One region of the Phyllobacterium sp. RCAM01083 genome, then DNA from elsewhere that is predicted to be linked to it. Evidence: riboswitches for the same ligand, from Rfam matches in the RefSeq annotation. Region 1 holds a riboswitch; the other holds the start of a gene.

Region 1 (11,079 bases):
CTCGGTGACATGTTCGATCCGCACCTTGCCGGCTACTGGGGCTCCCATGCCTTCGACGACGCATTGGAAACCGTGCTTGCCATCATCAATGACAACAGGGACAAGGTCGAAGGCATCAAGATTTCGCTGCTCGACAACACCAGGGAAATCACCCTGCGCAACCGGCTGCCCGAGGGGGTCCTGTGCTTCACCGGCGATGATTTCAATTATGCCGAACTGATCGAAGGCGACGGCGCACGGTACAGCCACGCCCTGCTCGGCATTTTCGATGCGGTCGCGCCGCAGGCCTCGAAGGCACTGGCGCTGCTGGCAAAGGGCGAGACGACGGCCTTCCGCGCGGTGATCGAACCTACCGTGCCGCTCTCCCGAAAAATCTTCGAAGCCCCGACGCAGTATTACAAGGCGGGAGTGGTTTTCCTGGCCTGGCTCAATGGTCACCAGAGCCATTTCACCATGCCCGCCGGCATGCAGTCGGCACGCGGTATCGTTCACTATGCCGATATTTTCCGGCTGGCCGATCAGGCCAATGTTCTCGACAGGCCGGAACTTGCCACAAGCCGCATGAAGAGCCTGCTTCAGCTATACGGTCTCTGATATCCGGCTTCTGCTGGAGCCCCCTTGATCCCGCGGGCTTGCCGGGCGATTGTCCGTGCCGACTCGCTCCATCATCCGGGATTCTCATGAAGCTGCTTTACCAGACACACTCGCCCTACGCCCGCAAGATACTGGTCGCCATTCACGAAATCGGTCTGGCGGACAGTGTCGAGGTCATCCACCACGAAACCAGCCCGACCCGGCGCAATGAGGCGGTCTATGCGCTCAACCCGCTGGGAAAGGTTCCGGTGCTGATCGGCGAAGACAGCTTTGCGCTGTTCGATTCGGTTGCGATAGCGGACTATCTCAGTACCCTCCCCGGTGGCTCCGCCCTCATCCCGCCAAGCGGGAATGCACGCTGGGAAACACTGCGCCTGCAGGCGGCGGCGCAGGGCATTGCCGATTCCGGCATCGTGGTGCGCTGGGAAACCGAGCGACGGCCGGAGCCTCTGCGCTGGCCGACCATGCGCGATGCCCAGTTGCAGAAAATCATCGCGGCCTGCGATTTCGCCGAGAACGAAGCATCCCTCGAGGGCCTGCCGCGCATCGGCGAGATCGCCCTGGCGACAACGCTCGACTGGATCGCGTTTCGCAACATCTATCCGTTTGCTGAAGGACGCCCGCGCCTTGCCGCGTGGTATGCCGGCTATTGCCGGCGGCCATCGATGCAGGCGACCGCTTTTTCCGGTGAAACGCACGATTGAGACGGCAGTGAAACACTGTCTCATCTGGCCCATGCGGCGAGCGACAGCCCGCCGCATTTGAATCCGATAGCTATTTGCACAAGCATCCAGTATTGAAGAACCCGTGGTGATTTGGCCGGCCGGCTTGCAGCCACGTTAAAAAACTCGCTAAAGGGCCGCGTGCGGACCGGAAGCGATCTATCGGCTTTTTTGGTGACCGTGATGCCTATCAAGATTCCTGACAAACTGCCCGCCTTCGATACTTTGGTAAGCGAGGGCGTACGCGTGATGACGGAAGCCGTGGCTATCCGTCAGGATATCCGCCCGCTCCAGATCGGGCTGCTGAACCTGATGCCCAACAAGATCAAGACAGAATTGCAGATCGCGCGCCTGCTTGGCGCTTCGCCGCTGCAGATCGAACTTTCGCTGGTGACCGTCGGCAGCTACAAGCCGAAGAATACGCCCGAAGACCATCTCAGCGCCTTTTATGAGACATGGGAAAAGGCGCAGCACCGCACGTTCGACGGTTTCATCATTACCGGAACCCCCGTCGAGACAATCCCGTTCGAGGATGTCAGCTACTGGCCGGAAATGCGCGATATCCTGGAGTGGACGCAAACCAACGTCCATTCGACGATGAATGTCTGCTGGGGAGCGATGGCGGCACTTCATCATTTCCACGGCGTGCCGAAGCATGCGCTTGGCGAAAAAGCATTCGGTGTCTACAGCCAGAGAATCCTGAAGACAGCGTCGCCCTATCTCAACGGCTTTTCCGACGATTTCGCCGTTCCGATATCACGCTGGGCCGAGGTGCGGCCGGCGGACATTCTTGCGCGGCCGGAACTGACGCTGCTGGCACATTCGGAGGAGAAGGGAGCCTGCATTGTCGAAGATCCGCGGTATCGCCGCCTTTATGTGCTCGACCATCTCGAATATGATTCCGGTTCGCTGGCCGATGAGTATTTCCGCGATATTCAGGCCGGGGTACCGATCAACCTGCCGTTCAACTATTTCCCCGATGACGACACATCAAGGCGGCCGCCCAATCGCTGGCGCTCGCATGCGCATTTGCTCCTGTCCAACTGGATAAACGAGATTTATCAAACGACACCCTTTGATATCGGTTCAATCGGAAAATCCCGATAAACGACGGCCGGGCCAGCACGGCTGCCCGCCCTTCACTGCTGGATAGGGCAGCGTGGAGCCTATTCCGGCGCGGTGTCCGCTCGGCGCAGGACGGTTTTGGCCATGAAGGTTTCGAGGGCGGCGGTTTCTGCGCCGGTGACATGCAGGCCGACCTTGGTGCGCCGCCACAGGACATCCTGGGCGGTCATCGCCCATTCCTGCGCGATGAGGTAGCGCACCTCCGCCGCGTAGAGATCCCAGCCGAAATGCTCGCCGAGATCGGCGGGGGATGCCGCCGTGCCCAACAGCCCCCAGGCCCGCGTGCCGTAGAGCCGTACGAGCCGGTAGGCATGGCGCGGTTCGAGGAAGGGGTAGTCGGCTTGCAGCCGCTGCAGCTGCGCCGCAAAGCCGTCCGCCGGGAAATCGCCGCCCGGCAGCGTGCCGGCCGCCGTCCATGGCTTGCCCCTGGCCCCGAGCTTCTCCTCGATCTTCTCCAGCATGTGCTCCGCCAGCCGCCGGTAGGTGGTGATCTTGCCGCCGAATATGTTCATCAGCGGCGCCAGCCCCGCCGGCGCATCGCTTTTCAGCACATAGTCGCGCGTCGCCTCCTGCGCCTTCGAGGCCCCGTCATCATAGAGCGGGCGCACCCCCGAATAGCTCCACACCACATCGGCGCGCTGCACCGGTGCGGCAAAATATTCGCTGGCCGCCGCGCAGAGATAATCGGTCTCCGCAGCGGTGATCGTCACCTCGGCCGGATTGCCGTGATAATCCTGGTCCGTCGTGCCGATCAGCGTGAATTCCTGCTCATAGGGAATGGCGAAGATGATGCGTCCGTCGGTGTTCTGGAAGAAATAGGCGCGCGGATCGTCGAACTTTTTGCGCACCACGATGTGGCTGCCCTGCACCAGGCGCACATTGTGCGCCGCCTTGAGCCCGGCCACGCCGGTCAGGACCTCGTCCACCCAGGGACCGGCCGCATTGACCACGAGCCGCGCCCGCACCGTCTCCACCGCGCCCGACAGGGCGTCCTGCACGTCCAGCGTCCAGCCATCGGCCGCGCGCCGCGCCGCCGTCACCTTGCTGCGGGTGCGGATCACCGCGCCGCGGTCGGCCGCATCGCGCGCATTGAGCGCCACCAGCCGCGCATCATTGACCCAGCAGTCGGAATATTCGAACGCCCGCGTATAGAGCGACTTCAGCGGCCTGGCCGCCGCATCGCGCGTCATGTCGAGCGTGCGCGTCGCGGGCAGCTTCCTGCGCCCGCCAATGTGATCGTAGAGGAACAGGCCCAGCCGCAGCAGCCAGGCCGGGCGCAGCCCCGCATGGTGCGGCAGCACGAAGCGCAGCGGCCAGATGATGTGCGGCGCCGCCGCCCACAGCACCTCGCGCTCCATCAGCGCCTCGCGCACCAGGCGGAACTCGTAATATTCCAGATAGCGCAGCCCGCCATGGATCAGCTTGGTGGAGGCCGACGAGGTGCCGCTGGCCAGGTCGTTCATCTCGGCCAGACACACGCTGTAGCCGCGCCCCACCGCATCGCGGGCAATGCCGCAGCCATTGATGCCACCGCCAATCACGAAAATGTCGTAGATCCCGTCCTGTGCCACCGCTCATCTCCCTGTTCGCAACCGTCCTGCCCGCCAGCGCCAGCCAATATAGCACCACTGCGAAACAAATACGAAACCAAAAGAAAATATAACGCGCATCAACTCACCCGGCAAGCCGGGATTCAACGGGATGTTTCGACCAGCCGCACATCCGCGTCCGCACAAATCGTGCGGATGATCTCGCTGTCGCAGCGGTCGGTGATGAACGTATTGACCTGTGACAGATGGCCGATGCGCACCGGTGCCGTCCGCTCGAACTTGGTGGAATCGGACACCAGGATCACGTGCCGGGCATTGGCCATGATGGCCTGCGCCACCTTGACCTCGCGGAAATCGAAGTCGAGCAATGCGCCGTCATGGTCGATTGCCGACGTGCCGATGACGGCGAAATCCACCTTGAACTGGCGGATGAAGTCCACGGCGGCCTCGCCGACAATACCGCCATCGGAACCGCGTACCACCCCGCCGGCAATGACCACCTCAATGTCGGGGTAAACCCGCAAATTGTTGGCGACATTGATATTATTTGTGATCACCATCAGGCCTTTCCGGCCCAGCAATGCCTGACCGACCGCTTCCGTGGTCGTGCCGATATTGACGAAGAGCGAGGCATTGTCGGGAATGAGCGCGGCGGCGGCCTGACCGATCGCCTCCTTTTCGGTTGCAGCGATCAAACGCCGCGCTTCATATTCCAGGTTCTGGATACCCGACGGGAACAGCGCGCCGCCGTGGATCCGGTTCAGCAGCCGCTGATCGCACAGATCGTTCAAATCCTTGCGGATGGTCTGCGGCGTCACGCTGAAATGCGCAGCGAGATCATCCACAAGCACCCGGCCATGGAGTTTGGCCATTTCGAGAATTTCAGCGTGCCGGGGCGGCAGGAACATGAGGTATACTTTCGGTTTCGTTTTTCTGAATACTATACGAAAATGAAAATGAGCGCATGTCAATTAGCAATAAAGCGAAGTTGGCAGGCGACTGTGATTTCCAACGCGCCAAATCACATGGCGGCCATCGTCGCGGTTTGAAGATGTCCGGAGCTGGCGTCAATCCTCCCGAAAATATTCCGGCCACGGTGTCGGAAATGTCTTTTTGCGTTCGTCCTTGCGATAATCTTTGGCACGCCGTGCCAAATCATAGGAGGACATGATTATGGAAAGAACCGGACCGACAACAATTTCAGCCAAGGCGCGCTGGGCAGGATGGATTCTCAGCGGCCTCGTCATCCTGTTTCTGGTGTTTGACTTCAGCATCAAACTGGTGCCGCTCGATATCGTGCTCAAGTCAATGGCCGAACTGGGGTATACGGAGAGTGTGATCATGGCGCGTGGACTGGGCGTTCTGCTGCTCATCTGCACGGTGCTTTACGCCGTCCCGCAAACGTCGCTGCTCGGCGCCATCTTGCTGACCGGCTATCTCGGCGGTGCCATAGCGACGCAGCTCAGGGTCGGTAATCCCCTCTTCAGCCATTTGCTGTTCGGCGTCTATCTCGGGCTTATGGTCTGGGGCGGGCTTTATCTGCGCGATCCGCGCCTGCGCGCTTGCATGGCGCTCCGCCCGGCGAACGGGCCAACTGTGCGATAGCGCCGCAATGCCGGCATCCGGCCGCCGACGAACCGCGGCCGGATTTTGCCCCTGTTCTATCGGGTTGCGCGCAGTGTCAGCTGCGTTGCGCCTGCAGCGACATTCAGTCCCTGGGTGGCTTCCGCGCTGAATGGCTGCAGGCCGAAGTTCTTCGATGTGCCGCCGACCAGTGCGTTCGCACCGAGACCGAGGCCAACCGAGGCACCCGCGGTCACGCCGACATAATTGCCGGCAAGGGCGCCATCGCCCGCCCGGTTTCCGGCAGCGGTATAAACAACCCACTGCAGATAGGATTTCCTGGTCACCCCGATATCGACGCCAAGTTTGCCGATGCGTCCGGCGTATCTTTCGACGGAACCATTGGTCCGCATGAACCTGCATTGAACGGCCTTGCTCGACCCGATCAGCATGCCGACGCCGCCATCGACGGCGCAGGACAGCGTGCCGAGACGGGTCTTGGGGCCATTCGCCGCATGGGCCTGGTGCTTGGTCTTCTGATGAAGGGGAGCGGCACCTGCGCCCGAAGCCAGAGCCATGGAAACAGCGGCAGCCATTACGATCATTGTTTTCATCATCTATCCTCATTCCGTTGCGGCCCGGCGGTTTGAATGCGCCGTCGAAACCTGAAAACAAACGTGTGCGGGCCGGTTTGGTTCCGGAAACCGGCTATCGCCGCCTGCAACCCGACTTAGCGCAATCGGCACAGCGGCATGAGGCGCGAAAACCGGCATTGAAATTTCCGTGCAATCTGCAAGGTTTGCGCAACGGAAATGTCCGGGGAGGACATGGATTTGGCTATCACGTTCCGTATCGATCCTTTCCCGTCCAATGACGAGATGAACGCGCTTTGGGAATGGGCCTGGGATGACTTCGTCTGGAAGGATTTCTCCGTCATTCTGGCCCGCAGCCTTGCCCATGTGGGGGCCTATGACGGGCAGCGGCTGATCGGCTTCGTCAACGTGGCATGGGATGGCGGTGTTCATGCTTTTCTTCTGGATACCTGCGTGCACCCGAAATTCCGCCGGCAGGGCATAGCCACGCAATTGGTCAAGGAGGCTGAAAACCTCGCGCGCGCTCGCGGAGCTTTCTGGCTGCACGTGGATTTTGAAGCCCGGCTGACCGGGTTCTACCGGGGCTGCGGATTCAGGATGACGGGAGCCGGACTGATCAAGCTGCAACCTTGATCCGGCGCATCGGTGTTTTCCCGCACAGGAGGGTTGATGCCTTGGAGCTGCATGCGCTCACTCGTCAAACCGCGAAAGCCGGAATGGCGACAATCGTTCCTCCGGCGTGTCCGATAAAATTTCCCGGCTCAGCAGCAGGCCGACAGCGGGCGCAAGCGTCACGCCGGAATGCATGACGGCGATGGAAAGGCCATCGAGATGTCCGGCCGGCCCGACAATAGGGAACCCGTCGGCGGGGGTCGGCCGGTAGCCGATGGTGAAAAAATCCAGCGCCAGAGCATCCACATCGTCGAGGTTTGCTTTCAGGCGGGAGAACAGCGCTTCCACGGTTGCCTGCTGATCCTCACCGGGATCGCTGCCGCCAAAATCCGCGCCCGCAATGATCCGCCCTTCCGCCGTCTGGCGCATGTGCAGGTCAGGGGTGATCACGATACCGTTGAGCCGTTTCTCCATTGGCTTTGAATGAACGATCAGACCCGGCGGCGTCTCCATGGGCAGGGTCACCCCCGCAGTCTGCGCCAGGGCAGCGGCCCCGGCGCCCGCCGCGAGCACCACATGGTCGGCCTTCACCTCGCCGAACGACGTAACGACGCCGGCAATGCGCCCGCCCTCCTGGACGAGCCGTGTAACGTTTGCACCAACCAGCAGCCGCGCGCCGCGCGCCTGCGCCCCGGCCAGCATGCGCTGCGCCGCGGCAACGGGCTCAACGGCGCCCTCTTCGGCAATATGCACAGCCGCATCCGGCAGTCGCGCCAGATAAGGCTCGCGCACGGCCACGGCTTGCCGGTCGATACGCCTGATTCCATAGCCCCAGTGCCCATGCTGCGTGACGTAGGCCGCAAGTTCATTCGGCGATAAATCCCAGCTGATGCCGCCGCACCAGTTCACCCCGATGCCGGGCAGCTCATCGTGCAGGCGCTGCCAGCCTTTCATCGCATAGCGGCGGAAGCGGAAATAGAACTCGGGATTGCCCCAGCTGGCATTGATCCATGCAAAGGACGCGGGCGTGGCGACCCCGCCGCTTTGTTCGGCAACCACCGTGACAGCCGCCCCCTGCCGCGCCAGATGCCAGGCAATCGACGCACCGATAATTCCGGCACCGACCACGATCACATGTTTCTGTTTCGCCATGATTCATTCCTCTTGGAAAGGCCGGGACTCTCTGCGCAGGGGAATGACAGCATCATTTCCGGGCGAATGCCACCGCAAAGGCCGCAAATTTGTGATGGCGCACATCCGGTGATAGAAAGGTCCGCATGATGAAGGGCCAGTTCAGGATAATGCGCTGTACTACCGCGGGGGTGGAAGCCGTCGCGGCGGCAACGCGGCACAGCTTTTCCCGGCACACGCACGAACAATATGGCATAGGCGTCATTCACCAGGGCGCGCAAAAATCCTTGAGCGGACGGGGAATGGTGGAGGCCGGGCCCGGCGACATGATCACCGTCAATCCCGGCGAAGTGCATGACGGCGCGCCCATCGGTGATACAGGCCGCTCGTGGAAAATGCTCTATTTCGATCCGTCCCTCATTGGCGCGATGACGGCAGATCTGCAGGAGCATGGCGAAAGACGCGATGAATTTCCCCGGCCCGTCATCCAGGACGTGCGGCTGGCGCACCAGTTCGAGCGGCTCTTCGCCGCCATGACGACCACCGGCATTCCCTCGGCCATCCGGCAGGAAGAATCGCTGCTGATGCTGCTTGCCGGCGTGTTTGGTGAACCGGGCAATCCGCAGCGGCTTCCGGCAATACCCCGAGCCATCGGCCGTGCCCGCGACCTGATCGATGATCAGCCGGCGCGCGCTGTGACGTTGGAGGAGCTTTCACGGGAAAGCGGTTTGAGCCGCTTTCAGGTGGTCCGTGCCTTCGCCCGCGCCACCGGCATGACACCGCATGCCTATCTGGTGCAGCGGCGCATCGACCTCGCCCGCCGGATGATCGCCGGGGGATCATCTCTGGCGGAAGCTGCCATTGCCAGCGGCTTTGCCGACCAGAGCCACATGACGCGCACCTTCATCCGCAAATACGGCCTGTCGCCCGGCGCCTATGCCGACGCCATGAACTGAAGCCTTTCCTGCAATTTCGTTCAAGACGAACCCCGCCCGATCCGCTGTTGTGCGCCTTCCCGGGATGAAAAAGGATTGCGCATGTCCAAGCAGGTTCAAGGTTATGTTTTTCTCGCACTCGCCATGGTGCTCGTCGGCAGCACCATCATTGCCAGCAAGGTGATTGCAGCGGGCTTGCCGCCCTTCACGGCAACAGCCCTGCGCTTCGCCGTCGCCTTCCCGATATTCCTGTTACTGATGCGGCTGACGCGAACCAAGTGGCCGCGGCTTGACCGCTCTGCCTGGATCCTTCTCATCCTGCAGGCGGGCGCCGGCAGCGTCGGTTACACGACCCTGCTGATATCCGGCCTCAAACTGACCTCGGCAACGGATGCCGGCGTCATCATCGGGACGCTGCCGGTGGTTGCCGCAGCAATCGCCATTCTCGTCCTCGGCGAACGGCCGCACCGCTTTACCCTCGTCGCCATTCTGCTGGCGACAGCGGGCGTTGTCAGCATCGCCTTCCGCCCCGGCGAAAGCGGCACACACTCCCTGCCGGGCAATGCGCTGATCTTTGCGGCTGTCATCTGCGAAGGCATGTTCATCCTGATCAACAAGCGCCTGAGGACGCCCATTCCGCCGCTTGCCCTTTCAACGCTGATGACAGGCCTCGGACTGGCGGTGGCCATCGTGCCCGCGCTGTTCGAAATGCCATGGACGGGCGGCATGAGCATTGGATCGTTCTGGGCTGTCATCTACTACGCCATTGTTCCGACGGTTGGCGGCTTCCTGCTGTGGTATGCCGGTGCCGCGCGGGTCAGCGGCGCCGAAGCCTCGCTCTTTACCGCCGTGGCACCGGTCTCGGCGGTGATATTCGCCGTCATCTTCCTCGGGGAAACCGTCAACCGGAACCAGATCATCGGCATCGCCTGCGTGCTTCTGGCCGTCGGCGGCCTCGGGCTGCAATCCCTGAAGCCGGTCAAATCCGCCTGAGCGCTGCCGCCTGTCCGGACAGGACCGCCGTCATGCGGTTGCTCCTTCTATGATGTCGTAACCGGTGTTGATGATGGTCTTTTCAGCCGGGCGTTCGCGGCTTTCCAGGAGTTTTTCGGCGGCGGTCTTGCCGATCAGGAATCGCTTGGAAAGGATCGTCGACAGCGGCAACGGCAAGGCCTGCCCGATATCGAGGCCGTTGAAGCCGAAAATGCCCAACTGTTCCTTCGGCGTTATCCCCACATGCATGCAATGGAAGATGCCGCCCATGGCCATGTCGTCATTGGGGAAGACGACCACATCAAGCCCCGGCGCTTTCCGGAGGATCGCCTCAAGCAGGTGGCGGCCAGCCATGGTGGAGCTGCCCCCCTGCACGCGCTCTTCGGCAACCAGCAGCAGACCGGCGTCTTTCAAGGCGGCCCGCAGGCCATCATAGCGGGCGCGGGCGCGATCATCGCTAGCGATGCTGTGACCGGCATAACCGAAACGGCGGTAGCCACGCTGCACCAGATGTTTGCCGGTGTCATAGCCGGCTTGCCAATGCGACATGCCCACGGCGATATCAACCGGATCCCCATCGATGTCCATGAGTTCGGCGACGCGAAAACGCCCATGCTCCAGATGCCGCCGTGCGGTGGCCGTATGATGCAACCCGGCCAGAATCACCGCAGCGGGCTGCCATGCGAGAAAAGACAGAAGAATGCGTTCTTCGATCACCGGATCGTAGTCGGTGACGCCGATGACCGGCTGAAACGCCGTCTCGGTCAGGGCCGTATGGATGCCGCGCAGCACATCGGGAAAGACGATGTTCGACAGCGAGGGCAACAGCACGCTCATCAGCGTGGAACCCGAGGAAGCAAGACTGCCCGCCGCCCGGTTGGGAATATAGCCAAGTTCGGCGATGGCGGCGAGGACCTTCGCCCGTGTCGCATCGGCGATCGGCCCCTTGTTGCGAACCACGCGAGAGGCGGTGATATCGCTCACACCGGCAAGCCGCGCCACGTCAGCCAAAGTCGGCGTGTCGGCATTCCGGTGCGCGTTGCGTTTGCGTGGCATGGCATGATCCCGGTGGGATTGAGCAGAATAATGATAGCGCTACCATAAATCGCTTGATGAATGCTAGTGAGTGTGCATAACTTTGTGTTAGCGCTGTCATAAGACCCGCCAGGTCTGGCAGAAAAAGACGTTCTGGGAGGATCGGTTCTTGAGTTCAGCTGCAGGTATTGCAGGGATTGGCCCAACGGGGCCTGGCATGGCCTTT
Region 2 (11,079 bases), 450 kb from region 1:
TGTCCGCTTTCGGTTTCCGTGGGCTTGGGCAGGGCAACGTTGCGCGCATTACGTGGGTTCATGTACTGGCGCAAGGTAAAGATCGTTCCGCCCTTGCCGGCGGCATCGCGCCCTTCGAAGACGGTTATCACGCGGCCGCCGGTTTCCTGCAGCCAGCTCTGCATTTTGACCAGCTCAATCTGCAGCTGCTCAAGTGTTTTTTCGTATTCGGCCCTGTTCATTTTATCCGTGTAGGGAAAGTCACCGGACGCAAGGGCGCCGTCGTCAATCCAGTCCGGCAGTTTGGCGTCGTCGATATCGAAACTCCGCTTCTTCCCATCGATCTTGAGTTTAAGCGTTGTCTTACCGACATGCGGCTGGTCGGATTTCTCTTTCGAATTTTTGGCCAAGACAGTCTCCCTCAATTGACATGAAGCCATGTTATTGGGACAGCGTTGTGGCGTCCAGTGTCGATGACAAGCATGGCAGGGCAGGGAGTTGAACGCATGAGCATATTCGGTTCAGGGCAGGAAAGCCGCGGTTTGCGGCAAAGGGCGATGCAGCGGATCATTCGCGCACGCTATATTCTTGGTGCCGCTGCCTTTCTCACCGCGCTCGTTCTGAATTCCGGCGTGTCCTGGTGGCTGAGCTTTGCCATTCTGATGCTTCTGCTCCTGGGCGTGGTCGCCTTGTCGGCAAGCATTCCGCGCAGTGACGACACCAACCGTGCGCAGCCGGTCAGCGATCCGGCGATCTTCCGCCTGTCCGGTCAGCAGCTTGCGGCGCAATTGCCCGATCCCCTGATTATCTTTGATCACGAAGGGACAATTCTTTACGTCAATCCGGCGGCCAACGGCGCTTTCGGGCCTCTGGCGCGCGGCGGTACGCTGCTCCTGCATTTCCGCGCACCGGAGATGCAGACGCTGGTCCAGTCGGTCATGTCGGATGCGCAGGCCGGATCGATCGACTACTCCGAGCGTGTCCCGGTTGAACGCTGGTATCGCGCCACTGTGCTGCGTCTGGATCAGGGCGGCTCCGACCGTCAGTATCTCCTGTCATTCCGCGATCTGACCGAGGCGCATCGTCTGGAGCGCATGCGCTCGGACTTCATCGCCAATGCCAGCCATGAATTGCGCACGCCACTGGCGTCACTCAGCGGTTTCATTGAAACGCTGCGCGGTCCGGCGCGCAACGACGCCGTTGCCCGCGACAATTTTCTGGAGATCATGCAGAAGCAGGCTGAGCGCATGGCACGGCTCATCGATGATCTTCTGTCGCTGTCGCGCATCGAAATGAAGGCCCATATCGCGGTCAAGGACCAGGTGGACCTGACCATCGTTCTCAATCATGTGGTGGATACGCTCCGCCCGCTCGCCACGCACCTCGACATTGAAATCGAGCGTCACATCGATCCCGGGCCGGTCATGGTCCTCGGCGACCGGGATGAACTGACGCAGGTTTTCCAGAATCTTCTGGAGAACGCCTGCAAATACGGCCAGTCCGGCAAGAAGGTGGTTGTCGAGCTCAAAAACAATGGCGAGGGGATCAAAGCCACTATTCAGGATTTTGGCCCGGGTATACCGGAGGAGCACATCCCGCGGCTGACCGAGCGCTTTTATCGCGTCAATATCGAGACCAGCCGGGCCCAGAAAGGCACGGGTCTCGGTCTGGCAATCGTCAAGCACATCCTTACGCGGCACCGGGCCCGGCTTGTCGTTCGCTCTCGCGTCGGCGAAGGCTCATCGTTCACGGTTGCCTTCGGTCCGCAGAAAGCCAAGGCTTGACGACAACAAAAAAGGCGCCTGACGGCGCCTTTCCCTATACTATGTGCCTCGCCGATTACCGGGCGCGGCGGCGATCGGACGCCGGCTGATAGGCCAGGCGGGCATGATAGGTGCAGTATGGGCCGCCTTCGCCGACATCATTTCCGCAGAAGTGAAAATCAGGCTGCAACGGATCGCCCATCGGCCACTTGCAGGTGCGCTCGCTGAGCTGCACCAGTTCGAGACGCCGCGAGATCGGCACCACGACATCCGTCGAGGGCTTCATCACGGTCTGCGTAACCGTGTCGACAAAATATTCCTGCTGCAGCGCTGTTGCGCCAACGCTCTTGGTCACAACGCGGCTCGTCATCTGCGCCGACGTGCTGACGCTGCTGCGATGCCCGGCCGAAGCGGTCGTGTTGACTTTCTTGCTGCGTGTCTGGGTCGATGTGGTCTTGCCGCGGCCTGACAGTTTCAGGCGGTGCACCTTGCCGATGACCGCATTGCGGCTGACGCCACCCAGCTGTGCAGCGATCTGGCTTGCGCTCAGACCTTCGGCCCAAAGCTTCTTCAGCTGTTCTACGCGCTCATCTGTCCAGTTCATCTTCCTTGGCTCCGTATTGTGCGGACTCTAGGCTGAATCCTTCCCTCACATCTGGATTGCTCCAGATTGCAGATACTATATCTATCCAGGTGACGAGGTCCGCCGCACGAAATCTAGCTATTCCGTTTCTCAAGCTACAATATGCGATGACTCTGTGACAAGAGTCGGGCGTGGGAAGCGGCTTGCTTTTTTGGGTTTTCCCCAACTTGCGCGTGAAAACGCGGCATAAATGACATTTCTCGCAAATCCCGTCGCTTTCCGTATGGTCGCTTGGCTACAGATTTGAAAACCTTATGGAAAGACCGCCTCGCGCGGACGCACTGTCGCGTCTATGTTTTTGAAGTGTTCATTTGACAATTGCGGATTGAATGATGATATTACCAGCGTCAGGCCGCCCTTGTGGGCGGCTTTTTGATTTCATCGCTGCCGGTTTCTTCTTAGCAAACAGCAGATCAAAACAGGGTATTGGAGGCCCGAAACGACATGACGGACGCAAACGCGCAACCGCTATACGACACTTTTGCTCGTGCGGATCTGCGCTTTGAGCGAGGAGACGGTGTTTGGCTGACGACCGAGAGCGGTGAACGCTATCTGGATTTCGCTGCCGGCATTGCCGTCAATTCGCTGGGTTATTCGCATCCGCATCTCGTCGAAACCCTGAAGACCCAGGCTGACAAGCTTTGGCATCTGTCCAATATTTATGAAATTCCGGGGCAAAGACGTCTTGGTCAGCGTCTCGTGGACAACACGTTTGCCGACAAGGTGTTTTTCACCAATTCCGGGGCGGAAGCGCTGGAATGCGCGATCAAGACCGCCCGGCGCTATCACTATGTCAACGGTCACCCGGAACGGTTTCATATCATCACCTTCGAAGGCGCGTTCCATGGCCGCACGCTGGCGACGATTGCTGCCGGCGGCCAGGAAAAGTATCTCGAAGGCTTCGGCCCCAAAGTCTCGGGCTTCGATCAGGTGCCCTTCGGTGACGAGAAGGCATTGAAGGCGGCCATTGGTCCCCAGACCGCCGCCATCCTGATTGAACCGATCCAGGGCGAGGGCGGTGTGCGTCCCGTGCCGGATGAGGATTTGCGCCGTCTGCGCAAGATTTGCGACGAGAACGGCCTGCTGCTGATCCTCGATGAAGTTCAGTCGGGTGTCGGACGTACGGGCAAGTTCTTTGCATATGAGTGGTCGGGTATCACGCCCGATATCATGGCTGTCGCCAAGGGCATCGGCGGCGGTTTCCCGCTCGGCGCTTGTCTCGCAACGGCCGAGGCAGCCAAGGGCATGACAGCCGGCGTGCATGGCACGACCTATGGCGGCAATCCGCTCGCCATGGCCGTCGGCAATGCCGTGCTCGATGTCATTCTCGCCGATGGCTTTTTCGAGCATGTGCAGCAGGTCGCCCTCTTCATGAAGCAGGGCCTCGCCTCGATCTCCGATCGCTATCCCGAGGTTATTGCGGAAGTACGCGGCCGCGGCTTGTTGATGGGCATCAAGAGTGTTGTTCCCAATACAGCGCTCGTTCAGGCACTGCGTGACGAACACCTGCTCACCGTTGGTGCCGGCGACAACGTCATTCGGTTGCTGCCGCCTTTGGTCGTGACCGAAGAAGAGGCCCGCGAGGCCCTTTCCCGGATTGAAGCCGCTGCCGAACGTCTGTCGGTCACGGCCCGGCAGAAGAGTGCGTAGGGAACTGTCATGACAATCAAGCAGGACCTCCGTCACTTCACGGACATCTCGGCGCTTTCTTCCGGTGTGTTGCGTTCCATTCTTGATGATGCGCGCGCGCGCAAGAACCGCCTCAAGGCAGGCAATATTGAGAAGCCCTTTGCAGGCAAGGTGCTTGCGATGATTTTCGACAAGCCTTCGACGCGGACCCGCGTGTCCTTCGATGTCGGCATGCGCCAGCTGGGCGGCGAAACCATCATGCTCACCGGTTCCGAAATGCAGCTCGGCCGCAGCGAGACCATTGCGGATACGGCAAAGGTGCTTTCGCGCTACGTCGATATCATCATGATGCGCACGACGACCCATGACCGGCTGATCGAAATGGCTGAGAATGCCACGGTTCCCGTCATCAATGCCCTGACGGACGACACGCATCCTTGTCAGATCATGGCCGATATCATGACGTTCGAAGAGCATCGCGGTCCGGTCAAGGGTAAGACGTTTGCCTGGACAGGCGATGGCAACAATGTGCTGCATTCGCTCGTTGAAGCGGCTGCGCGCTTTGATTTCAACCTGAACATTGCCACGCCGGAAGGCAGCGAGCCCGAGAGCAAATATCTCGCCTGGGCCAAGAGCGCCGGCGGTAATGTCAAGCTGACATCCGATCCTATCGCGGCTGTCGAGGGCGTTGACTGCATCGTCACCGATACATGGGTTTCTATGGGACAGGAAGGCCGTGCGCGCGGTCACAATGTGTTCATGCCCTATCAGGTCAATGATGCCCTGATAAAGCACGCGCATCCCGATGCCCTGTTCATGCACTGCCTGCCTGCTCATCGCGGCGAAGAAGTAACGGATTCCGTTATTGACGGGCCGCACTCGGTCGTTTTCGATGAAGCCGAAAACCGGTTGCATGCGCAAAAAGCCATTCTAGCCTGGTGTCTCGAAGGAGGTCGCCCGCGTGTCTGATATGCCTGACATCACCAAGCGCTCCGACGAATACGTCTTCGCCGGGGATGATGCGGTTGTGCCGTTCCAAGTCGAGACACTCGATGCCCGCGGCCGCGCCGTGCAATTGGGTGCGACGCTGGACGATATTCTCAGCCGGCACGACTACCCGGAGCCGGTTGCAAAGCTCCTGGCCGAAGCGATTGTCCTGACCGTGCTCTTGGGAACGTCACTGAAATTCGACGGCAAGTTCATTTTCCAGTCGCAGTCCGATGGGCCTGTGGACATGCTGGTGGTTGATTTCCGCACGCCGAATTCGGTGCGCGCCTATGCCCGCTATGACGAAGACCGGCTGGCCGAGGCGATCGCCGCGCACCGGCTTTCGCCGGAGCAGTTGATGGGGACGGGAACGCTGGCGCTGACGGTTGATCAGGGCGAGTACACCCAGCGCTATCAAGGTATCGTTGCACTCGATGGTTCCAACCTGGAGGAAATAGCCAAGACCTATTTCCGCCAGTCGGAGCAGATTCCGACCGATATCCGCCTGTCCGTCGCCAAGCTCATAGAACGCGGCGAGGATGGCAAACCTGTCGAGCAATGGCGCGCCGGAGGGCTGATCGTGCAGTTCCTGCCGGAATCCGAGCTGCGTATCCGCCAGCGTGATCTGCCTGCGGGCGATGCGCCGGATACCGACGAGGATGAGGACGATATTGAAGAGGACGATGATTGGGCTGAAGTGAAAGCTCTGGTTGCGACCATCGAGAGTTCGGAACTGACCGATCCGCAGGTGGGCGCGGAGCGGCTGCTGTACCGCCTGTTCCATGAACGCGGCGTCCGCGTGTTCGACGCAGTGCCGGTGAATGACGATTGTTCCTGCTCGCGTGACAAGATTGCAGGCGTCCTCTCCGGATTTACCGCCGAAGAAATCACGGACAGCATCGAAGATGGCAAGATCAGCGTGACCTGCGAGTTCTGCTCGACCCATTACGAGTTTGACCCGGCGGAATTCCTGCCAAAGAACTGATTATCCAAACGAGGATTGCCCCTGTGGACGTACGCGACAGCAACGGAAATGAGCTTCAGGACGGCGATTCCGTCACCTTGATCAAGGATCTGAAAGTCAAGGGAACATCTGAGACGATCAAGCGGGGTACGCTCGTCAAGAATATCCGCCTGAACGGCCGCGAGGGCGAAGTCGAGTGCAACACCAAACAGGTCAAAGGCCTGGTTCTGAAAACGGAATTCGTCAAGAAGGCGTAATGCGGCGTCACAAGTGCCGCAGGTGAATTGCTATTTCAGCAGCCCGTTGGCGATCCGCCAGGATACCAGCGCCTCGTGGGCAGCGGTGACGGCAACCAGGACAATCAGGAACGCACCGATGATCAGCCACAACGGCCACGGCTTCGCCGAACGTTTGGCGAAGAGGCCGACGACAAGGCCCGGCACAAGCGCCAGCGCCAGAAGTTCCGGCATGCCGGCCTTGCCGGCCTGAATGCTTGGCAGGGCATAGCCCATAAAAAGTGCGCCGACACCAATGGCAAAGGTGACAACGGAGCAGGCAAGCGCCTTCAGGTACGGCATTTCAGTTTGGCTGGTCATCAGGGCGTGTACTCATGCATGTGATCAAAACGGCGCTTGCAACGATTGCGCTCCGCAAAGGCAACAGTCCGGTCGAGAATTAATTCAATGTCCGCAATTGATCCGGCAAATCAAGCGAAAAAGCCGGTATCTCGATGTCGAACAAGTTTCCGGTTTCGCTTTCCATGGAATAACGGCCAACCATCACACCGGATGTCGTTGTCAGCGGGCAGCCTGAGGAATACTGGAACGAGTCTCCGGGATTGAGCACCGGCTGTTCACCGATGACCCCAGGGCCGCGAATCTCTTCGATCTGGCCGTTCCCATCGGTGATTTTCCAATAGCGTGCCCGAAGCCGGACGGTGCCGTCGGATTCATTGGCGATCGTAATCCGGTATCCCCAGACATATCTGTTTTCTTCCGGATTGGACTGCTCCTCCAGATAGAATGGTTCTACGATTACTTCAATATTCTGAGTGACTGCGCGATACATGATAAACCTTGTCTTATCAATGATATTGCGGGTCGTGGCCGTCTCGTCAACCATTACAATACATAAAGATGATTAAATTTAATGTGAATAGCCAACATTCTGCAACGTTTATACTTAAATATACCGCTCCCGCACTGAAATTGGTTTCAGTGCGGGATTGGTTCTGTCTTACTTGGCTGCCTTGAGGGCAGCATCGAAATCCTCGATCAGATCGTCGGCATCTTCCAGGCCAACCGACAGGCGCAGCAGCCCGTCCGAAATGCCAAGTTCTGCACGTGCTTCATCTGTAAGGTTTTTGTGCGTGGTTGTCGCGGGGTGTGTGATGAGACTCTTCGAATCTCCAAGATTGTTGGAAATCCGCACCACTTCCAGTCCGTTCTCGCAATCAAAGGCCGCCTTCTTGCCGTCCTTGAGTTCGAAGGCCACGAGCGTGGAACCACCGGTCATCTGTTTGGCGATGATGTCCGCCTGTGGGTGATCCGCACGGCCGGGGTAAATAACCCTGGAAACTGCCGGATGATCCGCGAGGAAGTCGGCAATTTTCGCCGCACTTTCGGTTTGCTGGCGGACGCGGACGGGCAAGGTTTCAAGCCCCTTCAACATGATCCAGGAATTGAACGGGCTGAGGCCCGGGCCGGTGTGGCGGAAATATTCGTGGAGGTTTTCGTCAATCCACTTCTTGTCGGAAAGGATGACGCCGCCAAGACAGCGTCCCTGGCCTTCAATGTGCTTGGTGGCCGAATAGACGACGATGTGGGCGCCAAGTTCCAGCGGCTTCTGGAACAGCGGGGTCGCAAACACATTGTCGACGATCAGTTTGGCGCCGACGGAATTGGCGACCTTGGCCACGGCGGCAATATCGACGATCTCGAGGGTCGGATTGGTCGGGCTTTCCAGGAACAGCGCCTTGGTGTTCGGGCGGATGGCCTTTTCCCAGTTCTCGGCCTTGGAGCCGTCGATCAGGGTGAAGTCCACGCCATATTTGGGCAGGAGCGTCTCGATGATGTAGCGGCACGAGCCGAACAGGGCGCGCGCGGCCAGAACGTGGTCTCCGGCCTTGACCTGACACAGGATTGCCGCCGCAACCGCAGCCATTCCCGAAGCCGTTGCGCGCGCATCTTCCGCGCCCTCGAGCGCGCACATGCGCTTTTCGAACATATCGGTTGTCGGATTGGCGTAGCGCGAATAGATGAAGCCGGGTTCTTCGCCTTTGAAGCGGGATTCGGCGGCTTCCGCCGTGTCATAGACAAAGCCCTGAGTGAGGAAGAGGGCTTCCGATGTTTCACCGAAACCGGAGCGCAAGGTTCCGGCATGAACGAGTTGTGTCGCGGGGCGCAGCTTACGGGTTGTGGTCATCGTCTTCTCAATCTGCCAGAATCTGGCCAATAAAAAACCGGCCTTGCGGGAATCGCAAAAAGGCCGGACGAGACCGGGCCTCTTTTAGCAAATTGTTTAACGTGGCTGCAAGCCGGCCGGCCAAATCACCACGGGATAAAATTGCTTTAATCCTCTTGGCGGCTTGCGTCAATCGGGTGAGACGCTAAAGCTTTTGGGAAATTATATGAGGTTTCGGCGGTCGATATGAGTATACGTGAAGCGGGCATTCTGGCGGATAGCGGCATCAGGGCATTGCATCAGGCCGGTGCACTGAAAACCGAGCGTGATTTCGACGCTGATCAGATCCAGCCGGCCAGCCTGGACCTGCGCCTGGGCACGAAAGCCTATCGCGTACGGGCCAGTTTCATGCCGGGGCCCGGAACCCCCGTCATCAACAAGCTGGAAAAACTCAAGCTGCACGAGATCGACCTCAGTCACGGTGCCGTGCTGGAAACCGGCTGTGTCTATATCGTCCCGCTGCTGGAAAGCCTGGCGCTGCCTGCCGGGGTTTCCGCATCGGCCAATCCCAAGAGTTCGACCGGGCGTCTTGATATTTTCACCCGCGTCATCGTTGACGGGGCACAGGAATTCGACAAGGTGCCGGCGGGATATAATGGCCCCATCTATCTCGAAGTCAGCCCGCGTACCTTCCCGATTGTGGCGCGTGCAGGATCGCGTCTCTCCCAGATACGCTTCCGCACCGGACGGGCGCAGCTCGACGAGACGGAACTGACCGCACTGCATGCAAGCGAGACGCTCGTGGCGTCGGACACGCCGAACATATCGGGCGGCGGCATTGCCCTGTCCATCGACCTGACCGGCGATGCGAACGGCCTCGTCGGTTATCGCGGCAAGCACCACACGGGCGTGGTGGATGTTGACAAGCGCGGGGCGCATGACCTCTTCGATTTCTGGGAGCCGATCCATGATCGCGGCGCGCGCGAACTGGTGCTCGATCCCGATGAATTCTACATTCTCGTGTCGCGTGAAGCCGTGCATGTTCCTCCGCTTTATGCGGCGGAGATGACGCCGTTCGATCCGCTGGTCGGCGAATTCCGCGTGCACTATGCCGGGTTCTTCGATCCGGGTTTCGGGCACACCGCTGCAGGCGGAACCGGCAGCCGCGCGGTGCTTGAAGTGCGCAGCCACGAGGTGCCATTCATTCTCGAACATGGCCAGATCGTCGGCCGCCTGATCTATGAGCATATGCTGGAGCGGCCCAAGGCCCTTTATGGCACCGACCTCGGCTCGAACTATCAGGCGCAGGGCCTGAAACTCTCCAAACATTTCCGCTCGTGAACCGCGGTTGATTGACAAGACGCCGATTTGACGGCCTGGATGTATTCCTGGGATTTGTCATGCAGGATTGGAGGTTTGCGATGCCTCGGAAAACCGGCTCGAAACGGCGTGCAGCAGCTGTCGTGCTCGCCATTCTGACGTTCATTGCGCTGCTGCCGCTGTTGTCGGTCCTGGTGACCTATGCGATCGCCAATACGCTTGGCTGCACGGTGGATGAGAACAGCGTTCACCCGTGTCTGCTGGGCGGCATCGACATTGGCGATACGCTTTACACGATGGGTGTGCTGGGCTGGCTGATGATCCCGGCCGCGCCGCTTCTGCTGATTGCGGTGCTGGGCTGGATCGGCCTTGGCATTGTCGCTATCGCCGGCCGCATGCGCCGTAGCTGATATACACGCTGTTTGCAGGGTGATGTGCGAATCCGGTTGACTATCGATCCCGGCTGCTTTTCATTCCGGTTATCTGCCCCGAGGCAAGTCCGCGGGCATAGGCGGGTGTAGTTCAATGGTAGAACGGCAGCTTCCCAAGCTGCATACGAGGGTTCGATTCCCTTCACCCGCTCCATCCCTTGTTTGCATGGAACGCAAGACGGCAGCAGGGATGCCGCCTCGCGTTGACCCGGTTGTCAAATATTGATCTGCTCCAGCCACTTGCCAAGTGATTGCGCGATTTCCTCGGGTTGATCTTCCGGTGCATTGTGTTTGGCGGCACCGCAATTGACAACGCTGAGGTTGGCATAGTTGGCCCTGCACCAGGCTACCATGTCCGCCCCGATCGCCAGGTTTTTTCCCGATCCTTCGAACGCAATCAACAGTTTCGGAACATCGACACTGTCGGCAAGCCAGGTGTTGAAATGCCGCATTCTTTCAATCAGCGCCGCCGGTTCCTCATCGACAGGCATTGAGCGCGTCCATTCGAGAATGGCCCGGCGGCTTTCAGGGGTGGTGTATGACTGCGTATAGGCATGGATATCTTCGCTTGAAAGGCCGGAAAGCACCGTTGCCTGCAAGGTTTGTTCGATGAAGCTATTGCTCTGGAGCACGATGGTCTCGCCAAGCCCCTCCGTCTTCAATGCCCGAAACCGTTCTGCAACCTCCGGCGGAAAATCGGCCCACCGCATCGGCCGCAGAATTGTTTCCATGAAGGCGACGCCCCGCACCCGCTCCGGATGACGCGCCGCCCAATCCAGGGCGAGCGTACCGCCCCAGTCGTGGCCAACAAGGATGACATCGGATAGTCCCAGTGCATCGAACCAGGCATCGAGATAGCGGGCTTGATCGGCAAAACTGTAGTCGAGGGAGGGGCGGCCCGAGCGCCCCATGCCGATCAGATCGGGAGCCAGACGGCGATAACCCGACAGAGCGGGGGTA

What was found. A riboswitch is a leader RNA that binds a small molecule or an ion and turns the genes downstream of it on or off. The one in region 1 is predicted to bind S-adenosylmethionine.
Region 2: another riboswitch for S-adenosylmethionine. It lies ahead of ACZ25R_RS18205 (O-succinylhomoserine sulfhydrylase); the one in region 1 lies ahead of ACZ25R_RS20410 (homoserine O-succinyltransferase).

The regions. Positions count from the first base shown of each region.
Region 1 covers NZ_JBVFZN010000005.1:2,764,669-2,775,747, forward strand. Annotated here, with positions in the region: gene ACZ25R_RS20400 (dihydrodipicolinate synthase family protein) at 1-594, shown strand, start outside; gene ACZ25R_RS20405 (glutathione S-transferase family protein) at 681-1,298, shown strand; SAM riboswitch at 1,392-1,469, shown strand; gene ACZ25R_RS20410 (homoserine O-succinyltransferase) at 1,500-2,423, shown strand; gene glpD (glycerol-3-phosphate dehydrogenase) at 2,483-4,012, opposite strand; gene ACZ25R_RS20420 (DeoR/GlpR family DNA-binding transcription regulator) at 4,135-4,899, opposite strand; gene ACZ25R_RS20425 (DoxX family protein) at 5,159-5,596, shown strand; gene ACZ25R_RS20430 (DUF992 domain-containing protein) at 5,653-6,168, opposite strand; gene ACZ25R_RS20435 (GNAT family N-acetyltransferase) at 6,382-6,780, shown strand; gene ACZ25R_RS20440 (NAD(P)/FAD-dependent oxidoreductase) at 6,838-7,911, opposite strand; gene ACZ25R_RS20445 (AraC family ligand binding domain-containing protein) at 8,037-8,846, shown strand; gene ACZ25R_RS20450 (DMT family transporter) at 8,928-9,818, shown strand; gene ACZ25R_RS20455 (LacI family DNA-binding transcriptional regulator) at 9,849-10,874, opposite strand.
Region 2 covers NZ_JBVFZN010000005.1:2,314,821-2,325,899, reverse strand. Annotated here, with positions in the region: gene ppk2 (polyphosphate kinase 2) at 1-323, opposite strand, end outside; gene phoR (phosphate regulon sensor histidine kinase PhoR) at 486-1,763, shown strand; gene ACZ25R_RS18240 (GcrA family cell cycle regulator) at 1,819-2,346, opposite strand; gene ACZ25R_RS18235 (aspartate aminotransferase family protein) at 2,830-4,035, shown strand; gene argF (ornithine carbamoyltransferase) at 4,045-4,983, shown strand; gene ACZ25R_RS18225 (Hsp33 family molecular chaperone) at 4,985-5,986, shown strand; gene ACZ25R_RS18220 (alkylphosphonate utilization protein) at 6,010-6,222, shown strand; gene ACZ25R_RS18215 (hypothetical protein) at 6,253-6,561, opposite strand; gene apaG (Co2+/Mg2+ efflux protein ApaG) at 6,641-7,033, opposite strand; gene ACZ25R_RS18205 (O-succinylhomoserine sulfhydrylase) at 7,202-8,389, opposite strand; SAM riboswitch at 8,452-8,531, opposite strand; gene ACZ25R_RS18200 (2'-deoxycytidine 5'-triphosphate deaminase) at 8,615-9,709, shown strand; gene ACZ25R_RS18195 (hypothetical protein) at 9,790-10,098, shown strand; tRNA gene ACZ25R_RS18190 (tRNA-Gly) at 10,200-10,273, shown strand; gene ACZ25R_RS18185 (haloalkane dehalogenase) at 10,335-11,079, opposite strand, start outside.